One region of the Micromonospora sp. H33 genome, then DNA from elsewhere that is predicted to be linked to it. Evidence: riboswitches for the same ligand, from Rfam matches in the RefSeq annotation. Region 1 holds a riboswitch; the other holds the start of a gene.
What was found. A riboswitch is a leader RNA that binds a small molecule or an ion and turns the genes downstream of it on or off. The one in region 1 is predicted to bind S-adenosylmethionine.

Region 1 (3,371 bases):
GGACCTTCATCGCGTTCCTGATCTATTACATGGCGTTCCGGCCCGAGGGCGCGGCGGAGATGTTCAAGGCGATCGGCGCCGCCCTGGTGGCGATGTTCCAGGGTTTCGGTGACTTCCTCACCGGCATCATGACCTGACGGGCGCCAGCGGCACCGTCCGTCGTCGCTCGGGACGGCGGCGCGGGCGGTGGTGGTGGTCAGGGACGACCGGGCGGCCAGGGGGCCGGCGGGCGGACGCCGGGCCAGCCCGGAGGTGGACCGTAGCCCGGGAAGATCGGCGGGGGAGGCGGCGGCGCGAGGACGACCGGGATCGGGACGACCGGCTCGTCCGGGGCGTCCACGGGCCGCTGGGAGCCGTCCGGGAAGCGCAGGTGGTAGCGGCGCCCGTCCCAGACGCCGACGGGGGCCTGCGGATCCCGGCCCACGAAGTACGCCCGGTAGCCGCTGAGCGCCTGGAGCAGGTGCTGCTCCTCGGCGGCCGCCCGTGCCCGGTCGACGGGCCGGCGGTCCAGTCCACGGCGCATGCCGTCGCGCAGCAGCGCGAGCCGGGTCGCGGCGAACTGGTATCCGCGCATCGCCTTCAGGCCCGCGTCACCGCCCACCCGCTTGGCCCACACCCGGGCCGCGTGCCGCCGCCCGAGGCTGCTGAGCGCCGCCACCTCGGGCGGGGTGAGCCAGCCGGCCTGGACGTAGTCCGGCAGGGTGCGCTCGGTGAGCCGCCCCTCCCAGGACCGCAGCCAGACCGCGAGGCCCACCATGCCGAAGAAGATCGGCACCATCACGCCGATGAAGCCGTACAGCAGGATCAGCGGCTGGCCGGTGGCCTGGGTGAGCGTGGGCAGCAGGTTCCAGGTGCCGTGCAGCATCATCGCGAGCAGCAGGCCGGCGGCCGGGGCGAGCACGCGTACCCGCCGGTCGGCCGCACGGGCGGCGATGCCGAGCCCGACACCGGTCATCGAGGTGAAGAGCGGGTGGGCGAACCCGAAGAGCAGGATGCGCACGATGAAGATGGCGATGACCTGCTGCGTGCCGGTCGCCGGGCCGTACCGCTCCACGCCGGTCGCGTACCCGTAGCCGCCGAGGTACAGGATGTTCTCCACCATGGCGAAGCCGATCGCGGAGAGCCCGCAGTAGACCAGGGCGTCGGTGATCCCGGAGAACTCCCGGCGCCGGAAGATCAGCAGCAGGATCGGCCCGAGCGCCTTGGTCAGCTCCTCGATGAACGGCGCGACCAGCACCGCCGTGAGCGCGGTCGGCAGGCTCAGCCGCTCGAACCAGTCGGCGGCGAAGTTGTTCACCGTCAGCGAGGCGGCGGTGGAGACGAACGCTCCCCAGGCGAAACAGAAGATCAGGTACTTCAGTGGCTCCGGCTCGTACCGGTCGAGCCAGAGGAAGCAGGACACCAGCACCGGAACCGGGAGGACCGCCGCGATCACCCCGATCAGCAGCGCCTCACCGCCGAGGCTCTCGCCGAGGGTCCAGACCATGAACACCGCACAGCCGGCGATGAACAGGATCACCGCGGTCAGCACCAGGGCGCGTACCCAGCTGACCCGGCGCCGGGGGGCCTTCGTCACGCTGTCCACCGACGGCGGGAGGGGGGCGGCGGTCGGCGGCGTCGGCAGGGGCGTGCCGGGCGGGGTGTCGGCCATGCCGTCAGCGTAGTCACCGTCGGCCCGCCGGACGGGCCGCACCGCGGCCCGCTATGCTGCCGACAGGTCACGAGCGCCAGCGTCAAGCCCCGGCTTGCTGGCCGGCAACCCTCGTCGAGGTTCGCGGTGGGGTGCCCCGGGTGATGACCGGGCCCGGCCCGATCCGTGTGCTGGGCAAGCGCGGACCCCGCCCGTGTGCCCACCCGGGGTCCCTGGACCCGGAGGTGCCGCTGATGACCCTCACCCTCGTACCCCCGCCCGTGACGTCGCGGGCCGTGGCCGGACCGCTCGACGTGCTCGGCGTACCCGGTCAGATCAACCTCGACTACGCGGCCACCGCGCCGTGCGCGCGGGCCGCGGCCGACGCGGTGGCCGAGCTGCTGCCCTGGTACGCGAGCGTGCACCGGGGCGCCGGGGCGCTGTCGCGGCGCTGCACGCTGGCCTACGAGCGGGCCCGCCAGACCGTCGGCGACTTCTTCGGCGCCCGCGCCGACGACCACGTGGTCTTCACCCGCAACACGACGGACGCGCTCAACCTGCTCGCCCGGGCCCTGCCGGCCGGCGCCACCGTGGTCACGTTCGGCGGGGAGCACCACGCCAACCTGCTGCCCTGGCCGCGCGGCTCGGTACGGCTGCCGGTGCCGGACGGCCCGGCCGAGGCGGTCCGCGCGCTCGACGCCGCCCTCGGCGAGCTGCGCCGCGGCGGCACCCCCGGCCGGGAACTGCCGGTGCTGGTCGCGGTGACCGGGGCGAGCAACGTGACCGGCGAGCGGTGGCCGGTCGCCGAGCTGGCCCGGGTGGCCCGGCGGCACCGGGCCCGGATCGCGGTGGACGCCGCCCAACTCGCCCCGCACGCCCCCGTCGACCTGCGCGCCCTCGACGTCGACTACCTGACCGTCTCCGGCCACAAGCTGTACGCGCCGTTCGGCGCGGGCGTGCTCGTCGGGCGGGCCGACTGGCTGGACGCGGCACCGCCGTACCTGGCCGGTGGTGGCGCGACGAGCCACGTCGGGGCGGCCACCCACGACGTCCGGTGGGCGACCGGCCCGGCCCGGCACGAGGCCGGCACCCCGAACCTCTTCGGAGCGGTGTCCCTGGCCGCGGTGTGCACCGCCCTGGCCGGGGCCGACCGCGCCGCGCTGCACGACGCCGAGCAGGCACTGCTGGCCCGGCTGCGCGACGGCATCGCGGCGCTGCCGCACGTGGTCGAGCTGCGCACCTTCGGACCGGACGCGCCACGGGTGGGGATCGCCTCGTTCGTGGTGGCCGGTCGCGACTCGGCCGACGTCGCGGCCCACCTGGCCGCGCATCACGACATCGGGGTACGCGACGGCCTGTTCTGCGCCCACCCGCTCGCCCGCCGACTGCTCGCCGAGGCGGCCGGACGCAGCGGACGGCGCGACCTGCCGCCGACGGCGCTGCGGGCCAGCATCGGCCTGGGCAGCACCGAGGAGCACGTGGACCGGTTGCTCGCCGCCCTCGCCACGCTGGGCTGAGCCCTCGCCGGGACGGGCGGCAGCCGGGCGGGCCGGCGGCGGCCTCAGCCGATCGGTGGGGCGGTGGGCGGCTTGGCCCCGCCCTCCGGCTCGGCCGGCTGCCCCGGCTGCGGCTCCAGCTCGCCGAAGGACTTGCGGATCCAGCGGTTCGCCTCGTCCTGGCTGATGCCGGAGGCGACCAACAGGTCACTCGCGGCGGTACGCACCTGCGCGACCACCACGCT
Region 2 (3,371 bases), on a different contig from region 1:
TCATCGTGGGCTCCCCTCCACCGCACCGGCGAACGTCAGGTCGTCGTCCTCGTCGCCGGGTGAGCCGGCCGGACGCCCGTGCCGCAGCCGCCGGTCGATCCAGTTGACCGCATGGGTCAGCGGCACGGTCAGCGCCAGATAGAACAGGCCGGCCAGCAGCAGCGCCGACTGGTTGCCGGTGTTCGCCGCGTAGTCCTGCCCGATCCGGAACAGCTCCCGCTGGCTGGCCAGCAACCCGAGGAAGTACACCAGGCTGGAGTCCTTGATCAGCGCGATGAGCTGGTTGACCCACGCGGGCAGCACGCGGCGGACGCCCTGCGGGATGATCACGACCCGCATCGCCTCCCCCCAGGAGAAGCCGAGGGCCCGGGCTGCCTCCACCTGGGCGGCCTCCACCGACTGGATGCCGGACCGGAAGATCTCCCCGATGTACGCCGCCGCGATCAGCGACAGCGCCAGGATGCCGAGGGGGTAGGGGTTCGGACCCCACACCTCCATCCCGAACGGCGCCAGCCCGACGCCGATCAGCAGGATCGTCGCCGCCGCCGGCAGGCCGCGGAAGACGTCGGTGTAGACACGGGCCGGCCAGCGCAACCAACGCGTACGCGAGATGCCCGCGACCGCCAGCAGCAGGCCCAGCACGGTGCCGAGCAGGGCGGCGGAGACCGCCAGGATCAGGGTGTTGGGCAGCCCGACGGTCAGCATCTCGGGCAGCGCTTCCCGCATCGACTCCCAGTCGAAGAAGGTCTCCCACAGGGTGCTCAACGGATCCATCAGTGGCTTCTCCTACCGCCCCGCTCGCTCTTTCCTGGTTCCTGTTAAGAAGGGGCCCCTTCACCTCGCCAGGCGTTTAAAAGGGGCCCTTCCTTGTCAGCTGACCGTGACCGTGCCGCTGCCCGGCTTGAAGTCCGCCGGGATCGGTCGACCCGGGTAGTACTGCTGCTGGAGTCGCGTCCAGGTGCCGTCCGCGATCACCTCGTCGAGCGCCTTGTCCAGCGCCTCGCGCAGCTTGTCGTTGCCCTTGGCGAACGCGTACGCGGTCGGCGCGGGGCTGAGCTCCTTCGCCGCCACGGTGATCTTGCCGTTGCTGTCCGCGGCCGACTTGTCGCCGATCTCGGCGGGGGCGATCCAGGCGTCGGCGGTGCCCGCCTTGAGCTGGTTGAGTGCGCCGTTGTAGTCCGGCACCCGGACCGGGTCGAGACCCTCCCGGGTGGCGTAGTCGTCCTGGACGGTGCCCTGGACGACCACCACCCGCTTGCCCTTGAGCTGGTCGAAGCCGGTAATGGGGGAGCCGGCCGGCACGTCGAGTCCGAAGTAGCCGAAGTCGTAGCCGTTGCCGAAGTCGACGGTCCTCTTCCGCGCCTCGGTGATGGTGATCGACGAGCTTCCGACATCGAACTTGCGGTTGGCGACCTGCGAGAGCAGCGCCGAGAAGTCGGTGCCGACGAACTCCACCTTCAGGCCGATCTTCGCGGCCGCCGCGACCAGCAGGTCGTTGTCGAAGCCGGTGAACTTCCCGTCCTTGAGGTACACGTTCGGTGGCGCGTCGGTGAGCGTGCCGGCGCGCAGCACGCCGGGCTGGAGCAGGTCGTAGGGGTTGTCCGCCGAGCCGGCGGCGTCGTCACCGCCGCAGGCGGTGAGGGTGGCGGCGCCGAGGACGGCGGCGACGGCGAGGGCGGCGGCCCGGGTCAGGGCGGGAACGAATCGCACAGGTGTCTCCGAGTGGGTTGTCCGGGCGGGCACGGGCGTGCGCCGCCGACGGTGCGCCGGTGGGCGGACCGCTGGGAAGGTTCGGTGCGAGGGAGTGTGGCGCTCAGCTACACGCGGCGCTGCAGACCCGCATCATGTCGACGTGACGGCGCCGGGTCAGGGCCGGCGGCGGGGCGTCGATGCGGACGTACATGGCTCTCCTCCAGGTCGGTGCTGACCTGGGGAACCAGGCCACGCTTGCACCGGAGCCCGCTCCGGTGCCTGGTCCTCACCCGGGGCACCCCTACGTGGACGAGGGTTGCCGGCCAGCAAGCCGGGGCTTCGCGCTGGCACTCATGACCTGCGGACGAGACTAGCAGCGGGTGACGGTGTGCCGTCCAGCCGTTATGACCACCCTCACGTGCCGCCGTACCTGCGGATTCGTCACTCCTCGATCGCCCCGCCGACGTGCCGCAGGTGCGCGCGGAACGGGTAGCCCGGGTCGGCGTCGGCCCGAGCGCTGACCGGTTCGCCCTGGCGGCACGCGGCTTCCCGGCCGGTACCGGATGTGAGGTGTGGCCCGTGAGGTCGGGGGTAGTCGGCGGGGTCGGGGGAAGACTGGGGAGGTCTGGTGGACTCGTACCCTGCGGTGGAGGCGCACGGGCTGATCGGCGACCTGCAGACCGCTGCGCTGGTGAGCATCAACGGCACCCTGGACTGGTTCTGCGCGCCGCGCTTCGACTCGCCGAGCATCTTCGGCGGCCTGCTCGATCGGCGTCGCGGCGGCTACTTCCAAATCTCGCCCGACGGCGTCGACTACACGAGCAAGCAGCTGTACCTGCCGGGGACCCCGATCCTGATCACCCGCTTCCTCAGCTCTGACGGCGTCGGCGAGCTGGTCGACTTCATGCCGGTGGCGGGAGACCGACCCACCGATCGTCACCGTCTGGTCCGGATGCTCCGGGTTGTCCGGGGCAGCATGCGGTTCCGGGCCGACTGCCGGCCGCGTTTCAACTACGGCCGCGATCCGTACAAGCTGGAGGCGTACCCCGACGGCAGCGTCCTGCGCAGTACCACGCAGTCGCTCACCCTGGGCACCATCCGGTACGCCGAGCGCCTGTCCGAGGAGCATGAACGCCGGCGCACCGAAGAGGGCCTCTGTGTGGTCGCCACGCTCCATGAGGGCGAGGCCGGGGGAGTGGTCCTGGAGACCAATTCGCCGGATCCGCCCCGCGCCTACAGTCCGGACGAGGTGCGGGAGATGCTGGAGGAGACGCGCGACTTCTGGCGGCGCTGGCTCGACCGGTCCCGGTACACCGGGCGCTGGCGGGAGATGGTGGAGCGGTCGGCGATGACGCTCAAGCTCATGACGTACGCCCCGACCGGAGCCCTGATCGCGGCGCCCACCGCCGGGCTGCCGGAGCAGGTCGGCGGCGAACGCAACTGGGACTACCGCTACACCTGGATCCGCGACGCGTCGTTCTCCGTGCATGCGCTGCTCGGTCTCGGTTTCACCGACGAGGCCGCCGGCTATCTCCGGTGGCTCGGCGATCGGGTCCAGGACGCGGAGCGGGACGGAGTGCCGCTGCAGATCATGTACCGCGTCGACGGCTCGCCCGATCTCACGGAGGAGGTGCTCGGCCACCTGGAGGGGTACCGCGGGTCCGGGCCGGTGCGGGTCG

Region 2: linked by a shared signal. The riboswitch ahead of ACTMS0_RS20600 (ABC transporter substrate-binding protein) and the one ahead of ACTMS0_RS09670 (aminotransferase class V-fold PLP-dependent enzyme) in region 1 are both predicted to bind S-adenosylmethionine.

Annotation. Positions count from the first base shown of each region.
Region 1 covers NZ_JBQHDE010000003.1:108,056-111,426, reverse strand. Annotated here, with positions in the region: gene ACTMS0_RS09680 (hypothetical protein) at 1-137, shown strand, start outside; gene ACTMS0_RS09675 (PrsW family intramembrane metalloprotease) at 197-1,651, opposite strand; SAM riboswitch class IV at 1,717-1,838, shown strand; gene ACTMS0_RS09670 (aminotransferase class V-fold PLP-dependent enzyme) at 1,885-3,147, shown strand; gene ACTMS0_RS09665 (FUSC family protein) at 3,192-3,371, opposite strand, start outside.
Region 2 covers NZ_JBQHDE010000009.1:197,453-200,823, forward strand. Annotated here, with positions in the region: gene ACTMS0_RS20590 (amino acid ABC transporter ATP-binding protein) at 1-4, opposite strand, end outside; gene ACTMS0_RS20595 (amino acid ABC transporter permease) at 1-774, opposite strand; gene ACTMS0_RS20600 (ABC transporter substrate-binding protein) at 871-1,710, opposite strand; SAM riboswitch class IV at 1,939-2,051, opposite strand; gene ACTMS0_RS20605 (glycoside hydrolase family 15 protein) at 2,321-3,371, shown strand, end outside.